3 regions of the Comamonas sp. wu1-DMT genome follow, and region 2 is predicted to be linked to each of the others. Evidence: predicted binding sites of a transcription regulator. Region 2 holds the regulator's gene; each other region holds the start of a gene.

The links. Region 2 encodes sigma-54, which starts transcription at its own class of promoters, with help from an activator protein. Its sites were predicted from a motif close to TGGCANGNAANCTGCTTT; they were not measured.
Region 1: a site for sigma-54 is predicted at 4,374-4,391, ahead of V8Z78_RS06610 (flavin monoamine oxidase family protein). Genes of this name have one in related genera too.
Region 3: a site for sigma-54 is predicted at 1,693-1,710, ahead of V8Z78_RS10285 (phenol hydroxylase subunit). Genes of this name have one in related genera too.

Annotation. Positions count from the first base shown of each region.
Region 1 is NZ_JBANEM010000003.1:134,321-141,389, forward strand. It holds gene V8Z78_RS06595 (ABC transporter substrate-binding protein) at 1-168, opposite strand, end outside; gene V8Z78_RS06600 (molybdopterin-containing oxidoreductase family protein) at 329-2,392, shown strand; gene V8Z78_RS06605 (sensor domain-containing diguanylate cyclase) at 2,588-4,147, shown strand; gene V8Z78_RS06610 (flavin monoamine oxidase family protein) at 4,452-6,047, shown strand; gene V8Z78_RS06615 (c-type cytochrome) at 6,078-6,575, shown strand; gene V8Z78_RS06620 (RidA family protein) at 6,594-7,069, shown strand, end outside.
Region 2 is NZ_JBANEM010000003.1:352,997-360,065, forward strand. It holds gene V8Z78_RS07655 (aspartyl/asparaginyl beta-hydroxylase domain-containing protein) at 1-893, shown strand, start outside; gene V8Z78_RS07660 (RNA polymerase factor sigma-54) at 1,083-2,684, opposite strand; gene lptB (LPS export ABC transporter ATP-binding protein) at 2,830-3,612, opposite strand; gene lptA (lipopolysaccharide transport periplasmic protein LptA) at 3,609-4,265, opposite strand; gene V8Z78_RS07675 (thiol:disulfide interchange protein DsbA/DsbL) at 4,396-5,046, opposite strand; gene V8Z78_RS07680 (SPOR domain-containing protein) at 5,207-5,911, opposite strand; gene argS (arginine--tRNA ligase) at 6,013-7,069, opposite strand, start outside.
Region 3 is NZ_JBANEM010000005.1:240,879-247,947, forward strand. It holds partial or broken gene V8Z78_RS10280 (sigma 54-interacting transcriptional regulator) at 1-1,437, opposite strand, end outside; gene V8Z78_RS10285 (phenol hydroxylase subunit) at 1,743-1,934, shown strand; gene V8Z78_RS10290 (aromatic/alkene monooxygenase hydroxylase subunit beta) at 1,976-2,968, shown strand; gene V8Z78_RS10295 (MmoB/DmpM family protein) at 2,980-3,273, shown strand; partial or broken gene V8Z78_RS10300 (aromatic/alkene/methane monooxygenase hydroxylase/oxygenase subunit alpha) at 3,321-4,932, shown strand; gene V8Z78_RS10305 (phenol hydroxylase subunit P4) at 4,929-5,285, shown strand; gene V8Z78_RS10310 (NADH:ubiquinone reductase (Na(+)-transporting) subunit F) at 5,345-6,418, shown strand; gene V8Z78_RS10315 (2Fe-2S iron-sulfur cluster binding domain-containing protein) at 6,426-6,791, shown strand; gene V8Z78_RS10320 (catechol 2,3-dioxygenase) at 6,802-7,069, shown strand, end outside.

The DNA of each region.
Region 1 (7,069 bases), 220 kb from region 2:
CTGCATACCCAGCTGTGCCGAGGGGCCGCTCAGCGCGCAGGACTGCCCAAGCACAATGGGCCCGCTCGAATCCTGGGAATGACTTGCGCCGATCCAGCTCCCGGCTGCCACAGCTGCGCCAGCAGTCATGAATTGACGACGATTCCACTCCACTCGCTTGTACTGCATTGCTCTTGATCTCTCTGTACGGGCTACTCATTGCTACGGGCTGGATCGGCCCGCTCCTGGGGTCTTGCATCTCAGGTTTTTTGACATGGATGCGCGCCGCATAATAGGCCCACAAAACGGTCTTCAGACGCAAACCGATCCAGATTTTCGAGCCCACGACATGCCTCATATCGTTCAAGTACGCGGTGCCTGCCCGCATGACTGCCCGGACACCTGCGCCCTGCTCACCACGGTGGTCGATGGCACGGCCACCAAGGTGCAAGGCAATGCTGAACACGCTCACACGGGCGGCGTGCTCTGCGCCAAGGTCAGCAAGTACACCGAACGCACCTACCACGCCGGGCGAGTTCTGCAGCCTCTCAAACGCAGCGGCCCCAAAGGCAGCGGCCACTTCACCCCCGTGAGCTGGGACGAAGCACTGAGCGATATTGCCCAGCGCCTGCACGGCATCGCCCGGCGCGCGCCCGAAGCCATACTGCCCTACAGCTATGCCGGCACCATGGGACTGGTACAGAGCGAGAGCATGGACCGGCGCTTTTTCCACCAGTTGGGCGCCAGCCTGCTGGATCGCACCATCTGCGCCAGTGCCGGCAGCGAGGCGCTGACCGCGACCTATGGCGGCAAGCTGGGCATGCGTGTGGAGTTCTTTGCCGAAAGCAAGCTGATACTGATCTGGGGCAGCAACAGCATCGCCAGCAATCTTCATTTCTGGCGCTATGCGCAGGAAGCCAAGCGCCAGGGCGCCAAGCTGATCTGCATAGACCCGCGCAAGAGCGAGACCGCCGACAAATGCCACGAGCATCTGCAACTGCTGCCCGGCACCGATGCGGCACTGGCTCTGGCGCTGATGCACGAGCTGATCGTGCACAACTGGCTGGACCATGACTACATCGCCCAACACACTCAGGGCTGGGACGCACTCAAGGCCAGAGCATTGCAATGGCCGCCCGAGCGCGCCGCCAGTGTCTGTGGCCTGAGCGTGGAACAGATTCAGTCCCTGGCCCGCGATTACGGCACGACCAGGCCTGCGGCCATCCGCCTCAATTACGGTATGCAGCGCGCGCGCGGCGGCGGCAATGCCGTGCGCGCCGTGGCCTGCTTGCCGGCTCTTGTCGGCGCCTGGCGCCACCGCGCTGGCGGGCTGCTGCTGTCCGCCTCGGGGGTCTCGCCGTTCAAGCGCGCAGATCTGCAAATGCCGCAGTTGCTGGGCGAGCGTCGCCCACGCACGCTGAACATGAGCCAGATTGGCGATGTGCTGCTGCATGAGGGCGATGCCGGCTTCGGCCCCAAGGTGGAAGCCGTCGTGGTCTATAACAGCAATCCCGTGGCGGTGGCGCCAGAGTCGGCCAAGGTGGCTGCGGGCTTTGCGCGCGAAGATCTGTTCACCGTGGTGCTTGAGCATTTCCTCACCGACACCGCAGACCATGCCGACTATGTGCTGCCCGCCACCACGCAGCTAGAGCATTGGGACATCCACGGCAGCTACGGCCATACCGATGTGCTGCTGAATCGCCCCGCGATCGAGCCCCAAGGCCAGGCGCGCAGCAACGCGCAGATCTTTCGCGATCTGGCCATGCATATGGCCAGGCTGGACCCCGCTTTTGCCGCGGCCTGCTTCTCTGATTCCGACGAAGCGCTGTGCCGCGCAGCGCTAGCACAGACAGCCATTGATTTCGACGATCTTCTGCAACAGGGCTTTGCCCATATCCCGCTGCCCGATGCACCGTTTGCCGAGGGTGGCTTTGCCACGCCTTCGGGCAAATGCGAATTCGACAACCCCGCCCTGGCGCGGCTGGGCATCAACCCCCTGCCCGACTATCTGCCCAATTACGAGCCGCCCACGGCCGCCTACCCACTGGCCATGATCTCGCCGCCGGCACGCAACTTCCTCAACAGCAGCTTTGCCAATGTGGCCAGTCTGGCCCGCATGGAAGAGCGCCCGCTGCTGGAGATGCACCCCGATGACGCAGCTGCGCGCGGCATTGCCGACGGTGACCGGTTACGCGTCTTCAACCAGCGCGGCGAGCATGTCTGCCACGCCGCCGTCAACGGCCGCGCTCGCACCGGCGTGGTGGTGGGCCTGGGCATCTGGTGGCGCAAGCAGGGAGCCAACGGCACGAATGTGAACGAGCTGACGCATCAGCAGCTCACCGATATTGGCCGGGCGCCCTGCTTCTACGACTGCGCGGTACAGGTGGAAAAGTTCAAGGAGTTGTCAGCCTGACGCGGCTGCATTGTGGTTGACCATGAGCAGGGCCACGGCGCGAGCAACCATAATGCAGACACTCAATGAATATGCGGCCGGGGTCTGAGCCTGTCAGAGCACACAGGTACAGCGCAGAGCCGCCCTGCTCTCGCGACATCATCTGTGAAGAAATCTCTCCCCTGGCACCACCGGCTTGCGCCTAACCGGCTTGATTTGCGTCGACTGATCCTGGTCCTGACCATCTGCAGCGCGCTGATCCCGTTTCTCAACACCTTCTATGCCGGCTATCTGGTGCAGCGCCAGCAGCTGATAGACAACACGCTTGAAGGTCACCATGCCTATGCAACCAAGCTGGCGCAGAGCACGGATGATTTTCTGCAATCCGCCCTGCAGCAGCTGGAGTACAGCGCCAATCTAATGGGCGCGCACATGGATGACGTGGACTATCTGGCCAAGGAGGCCACACGTCTGCGCCTGCAAACCAAGAGCTTCAACTCCGTCACCATCATCGACCCTACGGGCTATGTGCTGGCGACATCGCCCGAAACCCTGCAGATCAAGGGCAAGACACTGCAAAGCGCCGGAGTGGCACAGACCTTGAGCACTCGCGGCCCCGTCATCAGCCAGCCCTATATGTCCACGGCCGGCAACTACATCGTCTTTGTCTCGCAGCCCATTTTCGACCCTCAGGGCGAATTCCTGGGAGCGGTAGGCGGCAGCATCTACCTCAAGGAAGACAGCATCCTCGACACCCTGCTGGGCTCGCACTTCTACCAGGATGGCACCTATGTCTATGTGGTGGACAAGAACAAGCACATCATCTATCACCCCGACAACAATCGTATTGGCGACCAGGTGATCAACAACGATGTCATCAACGCCGTGATCCGAGGCGAGTCGGGTACGGCGCCGGTCGTCAACAGCAAGGGCGTGGAAATGCTGGCCGGCTATGCCGTCATCCATGCCTCGGGCTGGGGCATTGTGGCCCAGCGTCCCAAGGCGGCCACGCTGGCCCCGCTCAACAAGCTGATGCGCTCCGTGCTCTACAAGACCCTGCCCATCGCCCTGCTGATGCTGGTGGTCATCTGGTGGAGCGCGCGCCGCATTGCCAGCCCGCTGCGCCAGCTCGCCAATGGCGCTCACGATATGGACAAGCCCGAGACGGCGCAGAACATCCAGGCCGTCAAGTCCTGGTACTTCGAGTCCTACGAACTCAAGAAAGCCATGCTCAAGGGCCTGGGCCTGCTGCAACGCAATATCACCAAGCTGCGCGAGGACGTGAACACCGATCCGTTGACCGGGCTGGGCAATCGCCGTCATCTGGAGGCAGCCATCAGCGCCTTTCAGACGCAAGCGCTGCCGTTCTCGGTGATTGCCATCGACATCGATCACTTCAAGCATATCAACGACGGTTTTGGCCACGATACAGGTGACGAGGTGCTCAGACAGCTCGCACGCACCATGCGCGAGGTCTCGCGTGTCGATGACCTGCCCTGCCGCGTGGGTGGCGAGGAGTTTCTGCTGCTGCTGCCCGGCACGGGGCTGGAGGCCGCCGCCCATGCCGCCGAGCGCCTGCGTCAGCTGGTCGAGAAAATGGAGATACCGCCAGTGGGCCATATCACCATCTCGCTGGGCGTGGCCCACTGGCCCGACAGCGATCCCGATATCAAGGCCGTCTTCCAGCAGGCCGATGCCATGCTCTACGCAGCCAAGCGAGGTGGACGCAATCGTGTCATGGTCAGTGAGGCCTGCGAGCCTCCCAGCGAGCTCTGAGCCCGGCAGCACCGTAGTTCCGCTCCCACACTCAAGGCGTATCCGCTGTCACAGCCGATACGCTTTTTTTGCAGCTTATTGTGTGACTCCGTTGCACCAATTTGGCCATTGACGCTTCAAATTAGTGAGCATGCACCATAAGCGTTAAAAGGATTGAGCGCAAATTGATCTGAATTTCATAACAAGTTACTGATTTCATTGAACTAATGCCTTGAGCCCTCTGACCTGGCACAGCTCTTGCTGAAAACCCTTGCCCCGCAACCCCGGATGGACAGCGGAATACACAACAGCAAAGGAATTTCAGATGCCAGAGCCAAGCAAGCATGTCAGTCGCAGACAACTGCTCTCGATGATCGGAAAGGTCGCGGGCGGCAGTGCCATGTACCAAGCCATGAGTTCACTGGGCTACGCCGCCGAGTCGCATTACAGTGGTCCGGTCAAGCTCGGCAACGCCAGACCTGGCGCGTCGGTTCTGGTGCTGGGCGCGGGCCTGGCAGGCATGGTGGCAGCCCACGAGTTGCGCGCAGCCGGCTACAAGGTGCAGTTGCTTGAATACCAGAGTCGCGCCGGCGGTCGCTGCTGGACGCTGCGCGGCGGCGATGAGTTCAGCGAACTCGACGGTACACGTCAGAAAGTGGGCTTTGCCAAGGGCAACTACTTCAACCCCGGCCCCTGGCGCGTGCCCTACCACCACCATGCGATGCTGGACTACTACAAGCGCTTCGGCATCAAGCTCGAAGCCTTCAACCAGGTCAACTACAACGCCTATCTGCACAACAGCAAGGCCCTGGCCGGCAAGCCCCAGCGCTTTCGCCATGTGCAGACCGATGTCTACGGCCATGTGGCCGAGCTGCTGTCAAAGGCCACCAATCAGGGCGCGCTGGACCAGAGCGTCAGCCGGGAAGACAAGGAACGCCTGCTGGAGAGCCTCAAGGCCTGGGGCGTGCTGGACAAGGAATACCGCTACCGCGCCAGCAATGCGGTCAGCGATTTCCGTGGCTACGACATCGACCCCGGCGGCGGCCTGATGGCGCAGGCCAAACCGTCGACGCCCATGGGCCTGCACGAGCTGCTCGAATCCAATTTGTGGCGCCAGATGGGCGTGGGCAATATCTACGAATTCCACAGCGCCATCTTCCAGCCCGAAGGCGGCATGGACATGCTGGCCCAGGCCATGGCGCGCGATCTGGGCTCGGCCATACGCTACAACGCCAAGGTCACCAGGATCGCCCAGAACGACAAGGGCGTGACCGTGGACTATGTGGACGCCCTCAAGCCCGGCGCCACGCTGCAGGCCCGCGCCGACTGGTGCGTGTGCACGATTCCGCTGTCCATCCTGAGCCAGATCGAAGTGCAGGCCGGAAGCGCCATGCAGAACGCGATTGCTGCCGTGCCCTACGGCAGCTCCATGAAGGTCGGTCTGGAGTTCAAGCGCCGCTTCTGGGAAGAGGACGAACGCATCTATGGCGGCATCAGCTACACCGATCTACCGATCCAGCAGATCTCCTACCCCTCCACCGGCTATATGGGCAACGGCCCCGCCGTGCTGCTGGGCGCCTATGCCTTCGAGAACTCCAACAGCTACCGCTTCTCCTCGCTCAAGCCGGCCGAGCGCATTCGTCTGGCGCTGGAGTACGGCGCGCAGATCCATCCTCAGTACAAGCAGGAGTTCCTCAACGGTGTGTCAGTAGCCTGGCATCGCATGCCTTGGATCAATGGCTGCTTCGGCAACTGGACAGATGCGCTGCGTGAGCAGCACTACAAGGATCTGGCCCAGATCGACGGCCGCCTGGTGCTGGCGGGCGAGCATGTCTCGTACATCCCCGCCTGGCAGGAAGGTGCCGTGCTGTCTTCGCTGGACGCCATCCAGCGCCTGCACGCCAAGGCCTCCAGCCTCTGATCGCCCATGTCTGCAACAAGGAACTTCACCATGCACACATTGCACCGTCTTTGCTCCGCTTTCGCCCTGGCCCTGGGTCTCTCCGGCGCCGTCCTGGCCCAATCACAGAGCATGAAAACCCAGGATGTGAAAAACCTGCAAACACTGCAGTCTGCCGCCGTTCTTTCCATCTCGCCCGCCGATACCCAGGCGCTGATGCAGAACTTCTCTGCGGTCCGCCCGCGCTTCAGCCAGAGCGGCGGAGAGACCCTGTACCAGGCCATCTGCCAGGGATGCCACATGGTCAAGGGCGAAGGCGCCAAGGGCGCCGGCTTCTACCCAGCGCTGGCCTCCAACCCCAAGCTGGCAGCCGCTGCCTACCCGGCCTCGGTCGTCATGAACGGCCTGCACGGCATGCCGTCCTTTGCCAGCAAGCTGTCCGATGAGCAGATTGCCGACGTCGTGAACTATGTGCGCAGCAACTTCGGCAATCAGTACCCGGACAAGCTGTCTGCCGCCGACGTCAAACCCTTTCGCGTCACCCCATAAACCCATTCAGGAGATCACATGAACGTTCCATCCATCTTCAAGACCGCCACCACCGCCGCCTTGCTGGGCGCTGCAGTCCTGCTCACCGGCTGCGCTGCCACCACCTCCGGAAGCGGCGATGTGCTGCGCTACAAGACACCGGGCTCGACCTTCCCCATCGCTGCGGCCGTGGAAATTCCCACCGATGCCCGCACTGTCTATCTCTCCGGCAAGGTGCCGCCCGTGGTGGACAAATCCAAGCCCGCTGCTGATCCTGCGGCCTACGGCGGCGATACCGAGGGTCAGACCGTGGCCATCCTCAAAGGCCTGGAAGAGCAGCTCAAGAGCATGAATCTCACCATGAGCGATGTGGTGAAAATGCAGGTCTTTCTGGTGGCCGACCCCGCCAAGGGCAACAAGATGGACTTTGCCGGCTTCATGCGTGGCTACACCCAGTTCTTTGGCACGGCCGCCCAGCCCAACCTGCCCGCACGCTCGGCCTTCCAGATTGCAGC
Region 2 (7,069 bases):
TGCTGCTCTTCTTTGGCTGCGGGCTGTACATGCATCTGCGCGGCAAGGTGCGCCACAAGGTGGTCAAGCAATTGTTTGACCACTCCACGTTCACAGCGCCGTTCAACGTCTTCATGCTGATGTTCAGCAAGGTGCCGCGCACGCCCTATCTGCCCACCAGCACCTTCCCCGAGCTGGCGCCGCTGCAGGCCAACTGGCGCGAGATCCGCGAGGAAGCCGTCAATCTGCAAAAGAACATGCAGATCAAGGCCGCCGCCAACAACGACGACGCAGGCTTCAACTCCTTCTTCAAGACCGGCTGGAAGCGCTTCTACCTCAAGTGGTACGGCGACGCCCACCCTTCGGCCATGGAGCTGTGCCCCAAGACCACGGCCCTGGTGAAATCGATTCCCAGCGTCAAGGCCGCCATGTTTGCCGAGCTGCCGCCCGGCGCCAAGCTCAATCTGCACCGCGACCCCTATGCGGGCTCGCTGCGCTATCACCTGGCCGTGCTGGCGCCCAACGACGACCGCTGCATGATCGAGGTCGACGGCCAGCCCTATAGCTGGCGCGAAGGCGAAGGCGTGATCTTCGACGAGACCTTTATGCACTGGGCCGAGAACCGCTCGGAAGGCAACCGCATCGTGCTGTTCTGCGATGTGGAGCGCCCCATGACCAATGGCTTTGCCCAGTGGCTCAATCACTGGCTGGGCAAGAACGTGGTGGCCGCCGCCAGCTCGCCCAACAACGAGGGCGATCCGCGCGGCATGATCAGCAAGCTGTTCAAGATCTCGTTCTATGCGGGCAAGTACCGCCGTGCCTTCCGCGACTGGAATCCGACCTTCTACAAGATCCTCAAGTTCGGCCTGATGATCGGCGTGCTGGTCTGGTTTATCTGGTGGTTGGTTTCTTGATAACACCCTGAGCCGCTACGCGCCTTCCCCTGGCCGGGCGCCCCCAAGGGGGACGGCAGTATCGCCGCAAGGGCGACTCTTGCTCGCTGCCCCTTACTTGAGGAATGCCTTATCAAGGCTCCCGCCCTAAATACAGAACAAGAAAGCCGCTGTGTGATGCATCAGCGGCTTTCTTGTTTCTGCGGTGCCCTACAGCGCCTTGCGCAGCGTGGTCGTCGGTATCTTGAGCTGCTCGCGATATTTGGCGACGGTGCGGCGCGCACACTCAATGCCCTGCTCCTTGAGCATGTCGGCCAGCTTGGCGTCCGACAGCGGCTTCTTGGCATCTTCGGCATCGACAAACTGCTTGATCAGCGCACGCACGGCCGTGCTGGAAGCACTGCCCCCGGTTTCCGTGCCCAGGCCCGAGCCGAAGAAATACTTGAGCTCAAAAGTGCCCTGGGGCGTGGCCATGTACTTGGCCGTGGTCACGCGGCTGATGGTGGACTCGTGCAGGCCCAGCGTGTCGGCGATATCGCGCAGCACCAGCGGGCGCATGGCCAGCTCGCCATGCACAAAGAAGTTCTTCTGCCGCTCCACGATGGCTTCGGAAACACGCAAGATGGTGTCGAAGCGCTGCTGGATGTTCTTGATGAACCAGCGCGCCTCCTGCAACTGCTGCTGCAGCGCCGCATGGCCGTCGCTGTTCTTGTGGCGGCGCAGCACGCCGGCATAGATGTCGTGCACGCGCAGACGCGGCATGACCTCGGGGTTGAGCTGCACGGAGAAGTCCACCCGGCCCGAGCCGGCCCGCAGCGGGCGCACGATGACATCGGGCACCACGATATGGCGCTCCACATCGACAAAGCGACGCCCCGGACGCGGCTCCAGCCTGGCGATCAGGGCCATGGCTTCGCGCAGCTGTTCCTCGCGCGCGCCGCACAGGCTGGTGAGCTTGCGCAGATCGCGCCGCGCCAGCAGGTCCATGGGCTGGGCACAGATGGCCTGCGCCAGCAGCAGCCGGCTCATATGCGCCTCGGTCGTGCCCTCGTCCTCGGCCGTGCGGATCAGATCGCGCAGCTGCAGCTGCAGGCACTCGGCCAGATCGCGCGCGCCCACGCCCACGGGCTCCAGACTTTGCAGCAGCTTCAGCGCAATGGCAAAGTGCTGCTCCAGCTCCTCGCGCTCTTCCAGATCGTCGCCGGCCAGGCTCTGCGCCAGCTCCTGCAGGGAATCCTCGAGATAGCCGTCGTCGCTGAGCGACTCGATGAGAAAGCGCAGCGCCGCCATGTCCGCCGCGCCCAGATGCAGGCTCAGCGCCTGACGGTGCAGAAAGTCGGTCAGGCTCTGGTGCTCGCGCGCCAGATCGATGGCATCGGTTTCGTCGTCGCCATCGCGGTTGCGCGTGGAGCTGCTGGCCGAGGGCGTATCCCACTCGCTGCTGGATTCGCCGCCCCATTCCCCGTCCTGGCCGTCCATGCCGTCGGCCTCCCAGTTCAGCGTTTCCGGAGTCTCGGCGCTTGGCGTTTCCGCTATTGTTTCAGCAGCTGTTTGCGTTTGCTTCGCATCATTTTCAGCATGAATACCATCTGAAGTGCTGTATTCACTGGCGCTAGCAGCTACATCTACAGGAGCATCTCCCACAGTTTCGGCCTCATCGCCCGCACGTTCCAGAAAAGGGTTGTCGACCAGCATCTGCTCGACTTCCTGCGCCAGCTCCAGAGTGGAGAGCTGCAGCAGCTGAATGGATTGCTGCAGCTGCGGCGTAAGCGATAAATGCTGCGAAACGCGTAGCGAGAGACCTGGCTTCATCGAGGCGCGGCCCCCAGACAATCATTGCAAACGCGCGCAGTGCTAAGGGTTTGCCGCCGGGCCGCCCCAAGGCAAACCCCGGCGCAGCCGGTCAGAACCCCTTCTGGGGGCAGCGACCACACAAAGTGAGGGAGCGTGGGGGTCATCACATTCTGAAATGTTCGCCCAGGTAGACGCGGCGCACATCGGCGTTCTCCACGATCTCCTCGGGCGTGCCTTCGGCCAGCACATGGCCGTCGCTGATGATGAAGGCGTGGTCGCAGATGCCCAGCGTCTCGCGCACATTGTGGTCGGTGATCAGCACGCCGATGCCGCGCTCCTTGAGGAAGCCGATGATGCGCTGGATCTCGATCACCGCAATCGGGTCGATGCCGGCAAACGGTTCGTCAAGCAGAATGAAGCGCGGTTGCGTGGCCAGGGCGCGGGCAATTTCCACGCGACGGCGCTCACCGCCGGACAGCGCCAGCGCCGGCGACTGGCGCAGATGCTCTACGCGCAGCTCCTGCAGCAGGCCGGTGAGGCGCTTTTCGATCTCGCCCTGCGTCAGCGTCTTGCCCTGCTCGTCCTTTTGCAGCTCCAGCACGGCGCGCACATTGTCTTCCACGCTGAGCTTGCGAAAGATGGAGGCTTCCTGGGGCAGATAGGACAGGCCCAGGCGCGAACGCTGGTGAATCGGCATGCCGCCCACTGGCTGGCCGTCGATGAAGATCTCGCCGCCGTCGCTGCGCACCAGGCCCACGATCATGTAGAACGATGTGGTCTTGCCCGCACCGTTGGGGCCGAGCAAACCGACCACCTCGCCTTTTTGCACGGACAGGGACACATCCTTGACCACCTTGCGGCTGCCGTAGGACTTGGCCAGATGCTTGGCCTCCAGGCGGCTGTCGGACTCGCCGCTGCGGCTGCTGGAGAAAGTCGGCTCGCTCATTTCTTCTCGTCGGCTTTCTCACCGCCCAGCGTCATGCTCTGGCGCAGCTGCGTGGCAGGTGTTGCAGGCTTGGGCTGTGCCCCCGGCGTGCCGTCCTTGGGCGCCATGATGGCGCGCACACGACCACCCTGTCCCACGGAGGAACTCGGCAGGCCGCCGCTGGTCTTCTGACCATCGACGGTATAGACGTCGGTGATGTTGTTGTAGACGATGATGGAGCCCGTGACCTGATCGCTGAGCTGACCGCCACGGTAGCGGCGCATCTCGCCACGACGGATGAACTTGACGATATCGGCCTTGCCGTCGTACTCGATGACTTCGCCTTCGCCCTCGATGAACTCCTCGGGCTGACCGGCCACGGTATCGCGCTTCTGACGGAAGAACGCTCGCTTGCCGGCCTCGGCCTTGATCACACCGTACTGATAGCCCTCGGCGTCCTGCCGCACATCGAGCTGAGCACCGCGCAGCACGATGGAGCCCTTGGTCATCACCACATTGCCAGTAAAGACACTGGTCTGCTGCAGCTCGTCATGACGCAACGCATCCGCCTCGATATTCATGGGCTTGGCGCTGTCGGCTTTTTCGGCATGGACAATGCCGGTCGCTGCTGCCAGGGCGCAGGCCAGCGCAAGAGGTAGGAGTGTTTTTTTCATGGAAGGCACGTTTCTTGCATCCATTGTAGTCATTCCCTTTTTGCAACTTGCGTAAAAAACACCCACAAAAAAGCCCGCACGGCGGCGGGCTTGTTGGGCGTCAAACGTCACTGACGTCTGCCGGCTGATCTCAGGCCTTGCGACTGGAGGCGACCAGCGCATTGACCACGCGCAGCACATTGTCCATATTGCCGGCCTTGGTGCCGTCCGTGTAGTAGCGGCCGGCCACACCCATGGCGGGCACGCCTTCCACGTCATATTCGTTTTGCAGCTGAGCGGCCTTGCGCGCCTGGTTGGCCACGGTGAAGGAGTTGTAGACTTCCTTGAACTTGGCCAGATCCACGCCCTGCTTTCCGACCCAGTCAAAGATGGCGTCGTCGGTCTTGAGCAGATTGCGATCCACGTGGATGGTGCGGAACACCTTGGCGTGTAGCTGGGGCAGCAGGTTCATGCCCTCCAGAGCGTAGTAGAGCTTTTGCTGGGGCACGAAAGAGGCATTGAAGGCCACGGGCACGCGGCGCACCACCACATCGGCAGGCTGGGTCTTGGCCCAGGCTTCGAACTGGGGCTCGAAGGCATTGCAATGCGGGCAGCTGTACCAGAAGAACTCGACCACCTCGACCTTACCGGCCGGCGCGCTCACGCTTGCGGGCTTGCCGAGCTTGATGTAGTCCTTGCCTTCCTTGGGCGCAGCGCCCTGGGCCCAGCTGGAGGAGGCACCCAGACTCAGGGCACCGGCAGCAGCTGCCGAGGCAGCCAGAGAGAATTCGCGACGTTTCATCTAAACAAACTCCTGTATCAGGTCTGCAGTATCAGAGCCAACAGGCCCAAAAAAGTTCAGCTTTGTCAAAACTACCAATGGCACAAGCCAGAGACCTCAAGCAAGGGCCGCCCCGCAGCTAAGCTGCAGTCCCCCGGCGCGCAGTGCCTCAGGGGTCTTGTTATCTGGCCGCGCGCACCAGAGTCGAGTCCACGCCCGCACCGTCGAGCTTGCCCTTGAGCTGCTCGGCGTCGTCACGCTTGCTGAACGGCCCCACGCGCACGCGGAAAACGGTGATGCCATTCTGCTCACGCTCGCTGATGCGCGACTCCCAGCCCAGCATGGCCAGCTTGGCACGCTGTGCCTCCGCTTCGCTCTGGCCGCGGAAAGCACCGGCCTGCACAAAGTAGTTGAACGCAGAGTCCGAAGAGGATGCCGTCTGCGCGGCCGCCTTTTCCTTGTCTGCACGCGCCTTGTCTGCCTTGTCGGCTGCGGCGGAGCGCTCCTTGACCAGATCACCCAGCGGATCACCCGATGCAGGCTTGGCAGGCTTCTCCGGCGTAGAGGGTGGCGGCGGCGTGGTGACTCCGCCGGTTGCGGTAGGTTGTACCGCAGGCGTGGGCGGCGACACCGTCACGTCGCTCGGGGGAACTGGTGGTGTCACCGGGGGCGGTGCCGGCTGGCGGCTCTGCAACGGTGCGTTGGGGTCCCAGTTCTTGTTGCGCTCGGCCTCGGCCGCATCGCGCTGAGTGTTGTTTCCACCCTTGTTGAGGAAGGGCACCGGCACCTTGGTCACATAGATGGCCACGGCCAGGGCCGCAGCCAGACCGATGACCATGCCAAAGATAAGCCCCAGGATGGTTCCACCGCGTTGCTGGTTCTTCATATCAGTCGCTTAACGCTTTCTGCTTCAGTTATTCCATTCTCAGATCCATCGACCCCTGACAGGCAAGGCCGGCAAGGTGATCGATGGACAGGAAACTGGGATTACATGCGCTCGGGTGCGCTCACACCCAGCACCGCCAGACCATTGTGCAACACCTGGGCCGTGGCAGCGACCAGGGCCAGACGTGCGAGCTTGACCTTTTCGTCGTCCACCAGAATGCGCTCTGCGTCGTAGTAGCTGTGATAGCTGGAGGCCAGATCGCGCAGATAGAAGGTCACGTCGTGCGGTGCGTTGCCTTCGGCCGCAGCGGTCAGCATCTCGGGGTACTTGGCCAGCAGCAGCATCAGCGCCTGGGCCTGCGGGCCTTCCAGAGCGGACAGGTCCACATCCTTGAGTGCCGCCAGGCCTGCACCACCGGCCTCCTGCCAGGCACGCAGCACGGACTGGATGCGCGCATGGGCGTACTGCACGTAGTACACGGGGTTGTCGTTGTTCTGGGCCACGGCCAGATCCACGTCGAAGGTGTACTCGGTGTCGGGCTTGCGCGAGAGCAGGAAGAAGCGCACGGCGTCCTTGCTGGTCCACTCGATCAGATCGCGCAGCGTGACGTAGGAGCCGGCGCGCTTGCTGATCTTGACCTCTTCGCCGTTGCGCACCACGCGCACCATGGTGTGCAGCACGTAGTCGGGGTAGCCCTCGGGGATGCCTACATCGGCAGCCTGCAGGCCGGCACGCACGCGGGCAATGGTGCCGTGGTGGTCCGTACCCTGAATGTTCACCACCTTGGTGAAGCCGCGCTTGAACTTCTGGATGTGATAGGCCACATCGGGCACAAAGTAGGTGTAGCCGCCGTCAGTCTTGCGCATCACGCGGTCTTTGTCGTCGCCGTAGTCGGTGGACCTGAGCCACAGCGCGCCGTCCTGCTCATAAGTCTTGCCGTTGGCGATCAGGCGGTTGACCGTCGCTTCGACATGACCGTTTTCATAGAGACTGGACTCGAGGTAGTACTCGTCGAACTTGAGGTTGAAGGCCTGCAGGTCCTTGTCCTGCTCGTTGCGCAGATAGGCCACGGCGAACTGGCGGATGTTGTCGTAATCCTCGACATCGCCGTTGGCGGTGAACTCGCGGTCATCGGCCTTGATGGTTTCCTTGGCCAGG
Region 3 (7,069 bases), on a different contig from region 2:
CGCTCCACTGGGGGAACAGGCAAGCCACATCGATGGGTTCGCCGGCCGGCGTGAGGATGAGGCCGCGTTCCACCAGGTTCTCCAGCTCGCGCACATTGCCGGGCCAGCTGTGGCCGCGCAGCGCGGTCAGCGCCCGGTCGCTGAAGCCCGGGGCCGGCTTGCCGTGCAAGGCCGAGTATTTCTGCAGCAAATGCATGGCCAGCAGCTCGATATCGTCCACGCGCTCGCGCAGCGCGGGGATGCGTATGGGGTAGACGTTGAGGCGGTAGAGCAGGTCGCGCCGAAAGCGCCCCTGCTCCACGGCTTTTTCCAGGTCCACATTGGTGGCGGCGATCACGCGCACATCGACCTGGGTGCTGCGGTGGCCGCCCAGGCGCTCCACCTCGCCGCTTTGCAGCACGCGCAGCAGCTTGGCCTGGGCGGCCAGGGGCAGCTCGCCCAGCTCGTCCAGCATCAGCGTGCCGCCATGGGCGCGTTCAAAGCGCCCTATGCGCGTGGCCGTGGCGCCGGTGAACGCGCCTTTTTCGGCGCCGAACAGCTCGCTCTCTATCAGGTCGGCGGGCAAGGCCGCGCAGTTCACGGCCACAAAGGGTTTGTCGGCGCGCGGGCTCATGGCATGCAGGGCGCGCGCAAAGCGTTCCTTGCCCACGCCGGTCTCACCCGTGAGCAACACCGTGACCTGGGTGGGAGCAGCCTTGGACAGCAGCTCCAGCGCGGCTTGAAAGGCGCGTGAATGGCCCAGCAAAGGGCCTTGGCTGTCGCAAGGGGCCAGGCCGGTGCGCAAGGCTTCGACCTGGGACTGCAGCTCATCCAGGCGTACCAGCATGGAGTCGGGGTCGTAGTCGCGTGCGATCTGTTCGCCATCGGGCCACTCATGCTGAAACCGGCCCTCTATCAGGCAGTGTGCGTGGCCGCAGGTGGAGCACTGCATTTCCTTGAAAAACACCGGGCGACGGAAGAAAGCGCTGGAGTAACCCGAGGCATAGCCCAGCAGCATCCAGCACGAGGGCTGGTCCTGGGGCCCCATTCGCGCAAATGGATTTCCGCTTCCCAGCTGTGTTCCCAGCGCACCACGCATTGAAAGTGGCCCGCCTGCTCATCGGCCTCAAAGATTTCCGGCGTGGCGCGCACCGCACCCTCCAGCCGGTGCAACTGGGGGCCTACGGCAAACATCTCGAACAGGCTGGCCGTGGGCCGTATCTGGCGTGCCAGCAGCGCATCGCGCTCACCTGCGGCATAGCCGGCACGCAGCAGCAGGCGCCGCGTGTGATCGGGGCCCATGGTGTTCATCATTTCGCGGCGCAGGGCGTGAAGAGAGGCCAGGTGCAGCAGCAACATGCGCTGGCCCGAGAGCCAGATCAGTCCGTCTTCGGTGGAGAAGCGGACCTGGCTGCGCAAATCGGCATCGGAGGGTAGGGCGGGGGGAGTGTGGGGCATGAGAAAACTATCGATAAAACATCGAATTCTGGCTACGGGATTGACCCGCATCCCCGGCCTTGAACTGCTGGCGCAATTGATGAATTGCGAACCTTTGCATGGGGTGCTTGATCATTTGATCATGCTGCACTGCAGTAGGCATTGAAGCATTGTGGCTGCTGTCCTAGGGTTTGCCCGGGAATCGCTGATCCCCAGCTTGCTCAAGCACGCACAAATTTAGGGAGTAACCCTAGATTTATCGATATTTTCATGAACTGGCACGGGCTGTGCAATTGCAAAGGCCATAGACCCGCCAGGAGCCCCTCATGGAAACAAGCACTCTCGATCTTCCCGCCTGCGATCTCACGCGCCGCTCGGTGCGCGTGCTGCAAAAGCGCGCCAACGGTTTTGTGGACTTCGAGTTCTCCGTGGGCTGGCCCGAACTCACGGTGGAGCTGGCCATGACAGAGGCCGACTTTGAGGCCTTCTGCCAGGTCCAGAAAGCCAGGCTGCTCTGACCATCACTCACGCATCCCACGACAACACAGGAGACAAGCCCATGAATATCGAGCTTTCGGCGCGCGAGATACAGCCGCTGCGCCATACCTTTGCCCGCGTGGCAGCCTACACGGGAGACAAGCCCGCGTCGCGCTATCTCGAGGCCACGCTGGGCGTGCAGCCCACACATCACTTCCATTACCGGCCGCTGTGGGAGCCGGAGTTCGAGCTGTTCGACACCGGCCGCACGGCGATCCGCATGGCCGACTGGAACGCGCTGCGCGATCCACGTCAGTACTACTACGCCACCTGGACCATGACCCGTGCCAAGCAGCAGGAGGCCGTGGAAGCCAACTACCAGTTTGTGGAGTCGCGCAATCTGGCGGGCAAGATGTCCGATGCCCTGCGCGCCAAGGCCTGCGATGTATTGATGCCGCTGCGCCATGTGGCCTGGGGCGGCAATATGAACAACAGCCAGATCTGCTCACGCGGCTACGGTACGCCCTTCACGGCTGCGGCCATGATGCATGCCATGGACCATCTGGGCGTGGCCCAGTACCTCACGCGCCTGGGCCTGGTCATGGACGAGCCCGGCGTGCTCGAGGCCGGCAAGAACGACTGGATGCAGCACCCGGCCTGGCAGCCGCTGCGCCATCTGGTGGAAGACCTGCTTGTGGTGCAGGACCCCATGGAGCTGTTCTTAGCCCAGAACATGGTGCTCGACGGACTGCTCTATCCCCTGATCTACAACCACTTCGTGGACGAGCATGTCACGGTGCAAGGCGGCACGGCCGTGGCCATGCTCACGGCCTTCATGCCCGAGTGGCACACCGAGACCGCACGCTGGATCGATGCCGTGGTCAAGGTGGCTGCAGCCGAATCCGCAGATAACCGCAGCCAGCTGTCGCGCTGGTATCTGAGCTATGCCGACCATGCCGGCGTGGCACTGGCCGCCGTGGCCGAACTGGCCCTGGGTGTGCGTGGTGCAGCCGTGCTCAGCGAAGTCCGCCAAAGCCTGGATGCCCGTGCCCGCAAGGCCGGTCTGGACATCTGAGGAGCAGCGCCATGAGCACATCTGCCAGCACCCCCGTCTCCAAGGTGTTCATCGCCTTTCAGGACAACGAGGAATCGCGCCCCGTGGTGGACGCCATCCTCGCCGACAACACCCACGCCCAGGCCGTGTACTCGCCTGGTCTCGTGAAGATCGACGCCCCCGGCCGCCTGGTCATACGTCGCGCCAGCATTGAAGAGCAGACCGGTCGCCCCTACGAGCTGCAGCAGATCCAGATCAATCTGGTCACGCTGTCCGGCCATGTGGATGAGGACGACGACGAATTCTCCCTGAGCTGGAACCAGTAAGAGCCGCTCACCGAACACCACCAGACAACGCCATCCAAGGAGACACCATGGACGCACCCGTAATCAAGAAAAAGCTGGGCCTCAAGGACCGCTACACCGCCATGACACGTGGCCTGGGCTGGGAGACCAGCTACCAGCCCATGGACAAGGTCTTCCCCTATGACAAGTTCGAGGGCATCAAGATCCACGACTGGGACAAGTGGGAAGACCCCTTCCGCCTGACCATGGACGCCTACTGGAAGTACCAGGGCGAAAAAGAGAAAAAGCTCTACGCCGTGATCGAGGCCTTTGCCCAGAACAACGGCCAGTTGGGCGTGACCGATGCGCGCTATCTCAACGCGCTCAAGCTGTTCATTCAGGGCGTGGTGCCGCTGGAGTATTACGCCCACCGCGGTTTTGCCCATGCGGGCCGGCATTTCACCGGTGCGGGGGCACGCGTGGCGGCGCAGATGCAGTCCATCGACGAGCTGCGCCACTTCCAGACCGAGACCCATGCGCTGTCCAACTACAACAAGTACTTCAACGGCATGCACAGCTCCAGCCACTGGTTCGACCGGGTCTGGTTTCTGTCGGTGCCCAAGTCTTTTTTTTGAAGATGCGCTGAGCGCAGGCCCGTTCGAGTTCCTCACGGCAGTGAGCTTCTCCTTCGAATATGTGCTGACCAATCTGCTGTTCGTTCCCTTTATGTCGGGCGCGGCGCATAACGGCGATCTGTCCACCGTGACCTTTGGCTTCTCGGCGCAAAGCGATGAGTCGCGCCATATGACGCTGGGCATCGAATGCATCAAGTTCATGTTGGAGCAGGACCCGGGCAATGTGCCCATCGTGCAGCGCTGGATCGACAAATGGTTCTGGCGCGGCTACCGCGTGCTGACCCTGGTGGCCATGATGCAGGATTACATGCTGCCCAAGCGTGTGATGAGCTGGAAGGAAGCCTGGGAGATGTATGCCGAGGAAAACGGCGGCGCTCTGTTCCGCGACCTGGCGCGCTACGGCATCCGCGAGCCCGCAGGCTGGAAGCTGGCCTGCGAAGGCAAGGACCACATCAGCCACCAGGCCTGGAACATCTTCTACAACTACACGGCGGCCGCACCTTTTCACACCTGGGTGCCCGGCGAGCAGGAGATGCAGTGGCTGTCCGAAAAATACCCGGACAGCTTTGACAAGCACTACCGTCCCCGCCTGGAGCACTACCGTGCCGAGCAGCAGGCCGGCAAGCGCTTTTACAGCAAGACCCTGCCCATGCTGTGCACCACCTGCCAGATCCCTATGGGCTTCACCGAGCCCGGTGACGCCACCAAGATCTGCTATCGCGAGTCCGACTACGAGGGCAGCAAATACCACTTCTGCAGCGACGGCTGCAAGCATGTCTTCGACGACGAGCCCGAGAAGTATGTTCAGTCCTGGCTGCCCGTGCACCAGATCTACCAGGGCAACTGCTTCAAGCCCGATGTGGATCCCACGGCCGAAGGCTTTGACCCGCTGGCTGCCGTGCTGGATTGGTACGGCATGAATGTGGGCCGCGACAACATGGACTTTGAGGGATCGGAGGACCAGCGCAATTTTGCGGCCTGGCGCGGCGATCCGCCACCGGCAACCTCGGCCAACAACGCAGCCAGTAAGGCTTCCGCCAACCCCAGCCAGGAGGCCCAGTCATGAGCGTCACCGCACTCAAGCCCTATCGCTTTCCCGCCAAGGATGTGCGCGAGAACTTTCCCGCGCCTCTGCTCTATATCGGCTGGGAAGACCACCTGATGTTCTGCTCGCCCGTGGCCCTGCCGCTGCCGCCCGATATGCCTTTCGGTGCGCTGGCCCAGGCCGTGCTGCCCGATGTCTATGGCGCCCACCCCGACTTTGCACGCATCGACTGGAGCGAGGTGCTGTGGTTCAAGTCGGGCCAGCCCTGGTCGCCCGATGCGTCCAAGTCGCTGGCCGACAACGGCCTGACGCACAAGGATGTGATCCGCTTTCGCACCCCGGGCCTGATCGGCATCCAAGGCTCTTGCAGCTAACCACCCTGGCGGTTGCAGCGCTGGCCTGGCCGGCGCTGCAGGAATGAGAGCGAGACGATATGAGCTACCAACTGACCTTAGAACCCCTGGGCGCCTCGATTGAAGTGGAGGAAGGCCAGACCCTGCTGGACGCCGCTCTGCGCCAGGGTATTTACATTCCCCACGCCTGCGGCCACGGCCTGTGCGGCACCTGCAAGGTCCAGGTTTGCGACGGCGAGGTGGACCACGGCGCGGCCAATCCTTTCGCGCTGATGGACATGGAACGCGAGGACGGCATGACGCTGGCCTGCTGTGCCACGCTGCAGTCCGATGCCACCATCGAGGCCGATTTCGAGGACGAGCCCGATGCACAAATCATCCCCGTGCGCGACTTCGCGGCCACAGTGGTGCGCATCGTCGATCTGACGCCCACCATCAAGGCTCTGCACCTGCGCCTGGACCAGTCCATGCGCTACCAGGCTGGCCAGTATGTGCAGCTGCGCATACCCGGTCTGAGCGAGGAGCAGGGCGGCTCGCGCGCTTTTTCCATCGCCAACGCGCCTGGCGCCGATGGCTGCGCCCAGGAAATCGAGCTCAATGTGCGCCTGGTGCCGGGCGGTGCGGGAACGGGCTGGCTGCACGAGCATCTGAGCGAAGGTGACAGCCTGCAGCTGGCCGGGCCCTATGGACGCTTTTTTGTGCGCCATTCGGCACGCCAGCCCATGGTCTTCATGGCTGGGGGCTCGGGGCTTTCCAGCCCACGCGCCATGATTTTGGAGCTGCTGGCCAATGGTTGCGAGCAGCCCATCACTCTGGTCTACGGCCAGCGCTCGCGCGAGGAGCTGTACTACGACGACGAGTTTCGCGCCCTGGCCGCGCAGCACCCGCATTTCACCTACATCCCCGCGATATCGGGCGAGGACTGCGGGGATTGGCAAGGCGCGCGTGGCTTTGTGCACGAGGCTGCGCAAGCCCATTTCCAAGGCGGCTTTGCGGGTTGCAAAGCCTATCTGTGCGGGCCACCACCCATGGTCGAGGCCTGTATTTCCACCCTGATGCAGGGCCGGCTGTTTGAGCGCGACATCTACACCGAGAAATTCCTCTCGGCCGCCGATGCGCAAGGCGCGCGCAGCCCCTTGTTCAAGCGTGTCTGAGGCCGCCATGCCAGCCATGCAAAACGTGCAAGTCAGCGTGGAGCAAACCGGCGATACCTATGCCTGCGGCACCCACGAAAGCTTGCTGAGTGGCATGTTGCGTCTGGGGCGCAAAGGCATTCCGGTGGGCTGCGTCAACGGTGGCTGCGGCGTCTGCAAGGTGCAGGTGCTCGAAGGTGCGGTACGCCATCTGGGCCCCGTGAGCTGTGCCCATGTGAGCGATCTCGAACGCGATCAGGGCTACACCCTGGCCTGTCGTGTAGCCCCGCTGGAGGCCGTACGCATTGCGGTGGCACAGCGCCTGCACAAACCATTTTTTCTGCGGGCGGCTTCCCCGGCGCCCACAACCCACGACACACCAACAAGCAACTAAGGAGACAAACATGGGTGTAATGCGAATCGGCCACGCCAACTTGCGCGTGATGGACATGGAGGCTGCGCTCAAGCACTACGAAAACGTGCTGGGCATGAAGGTCACGCTGCGCGATGCAGCGGGCAATGTCTACCTCAAATGTTGGGACGAGTGGGACAAGTATTCCCTCATCCTTACGCAAAGTGATCGCGCCGGCCTCAACCATGTGGCCTACAAGGTGCAAAACGATGCCGACCTCGACAGCCTGCAGGCACGCATCGAGGCCTGGGGTGTGAAGA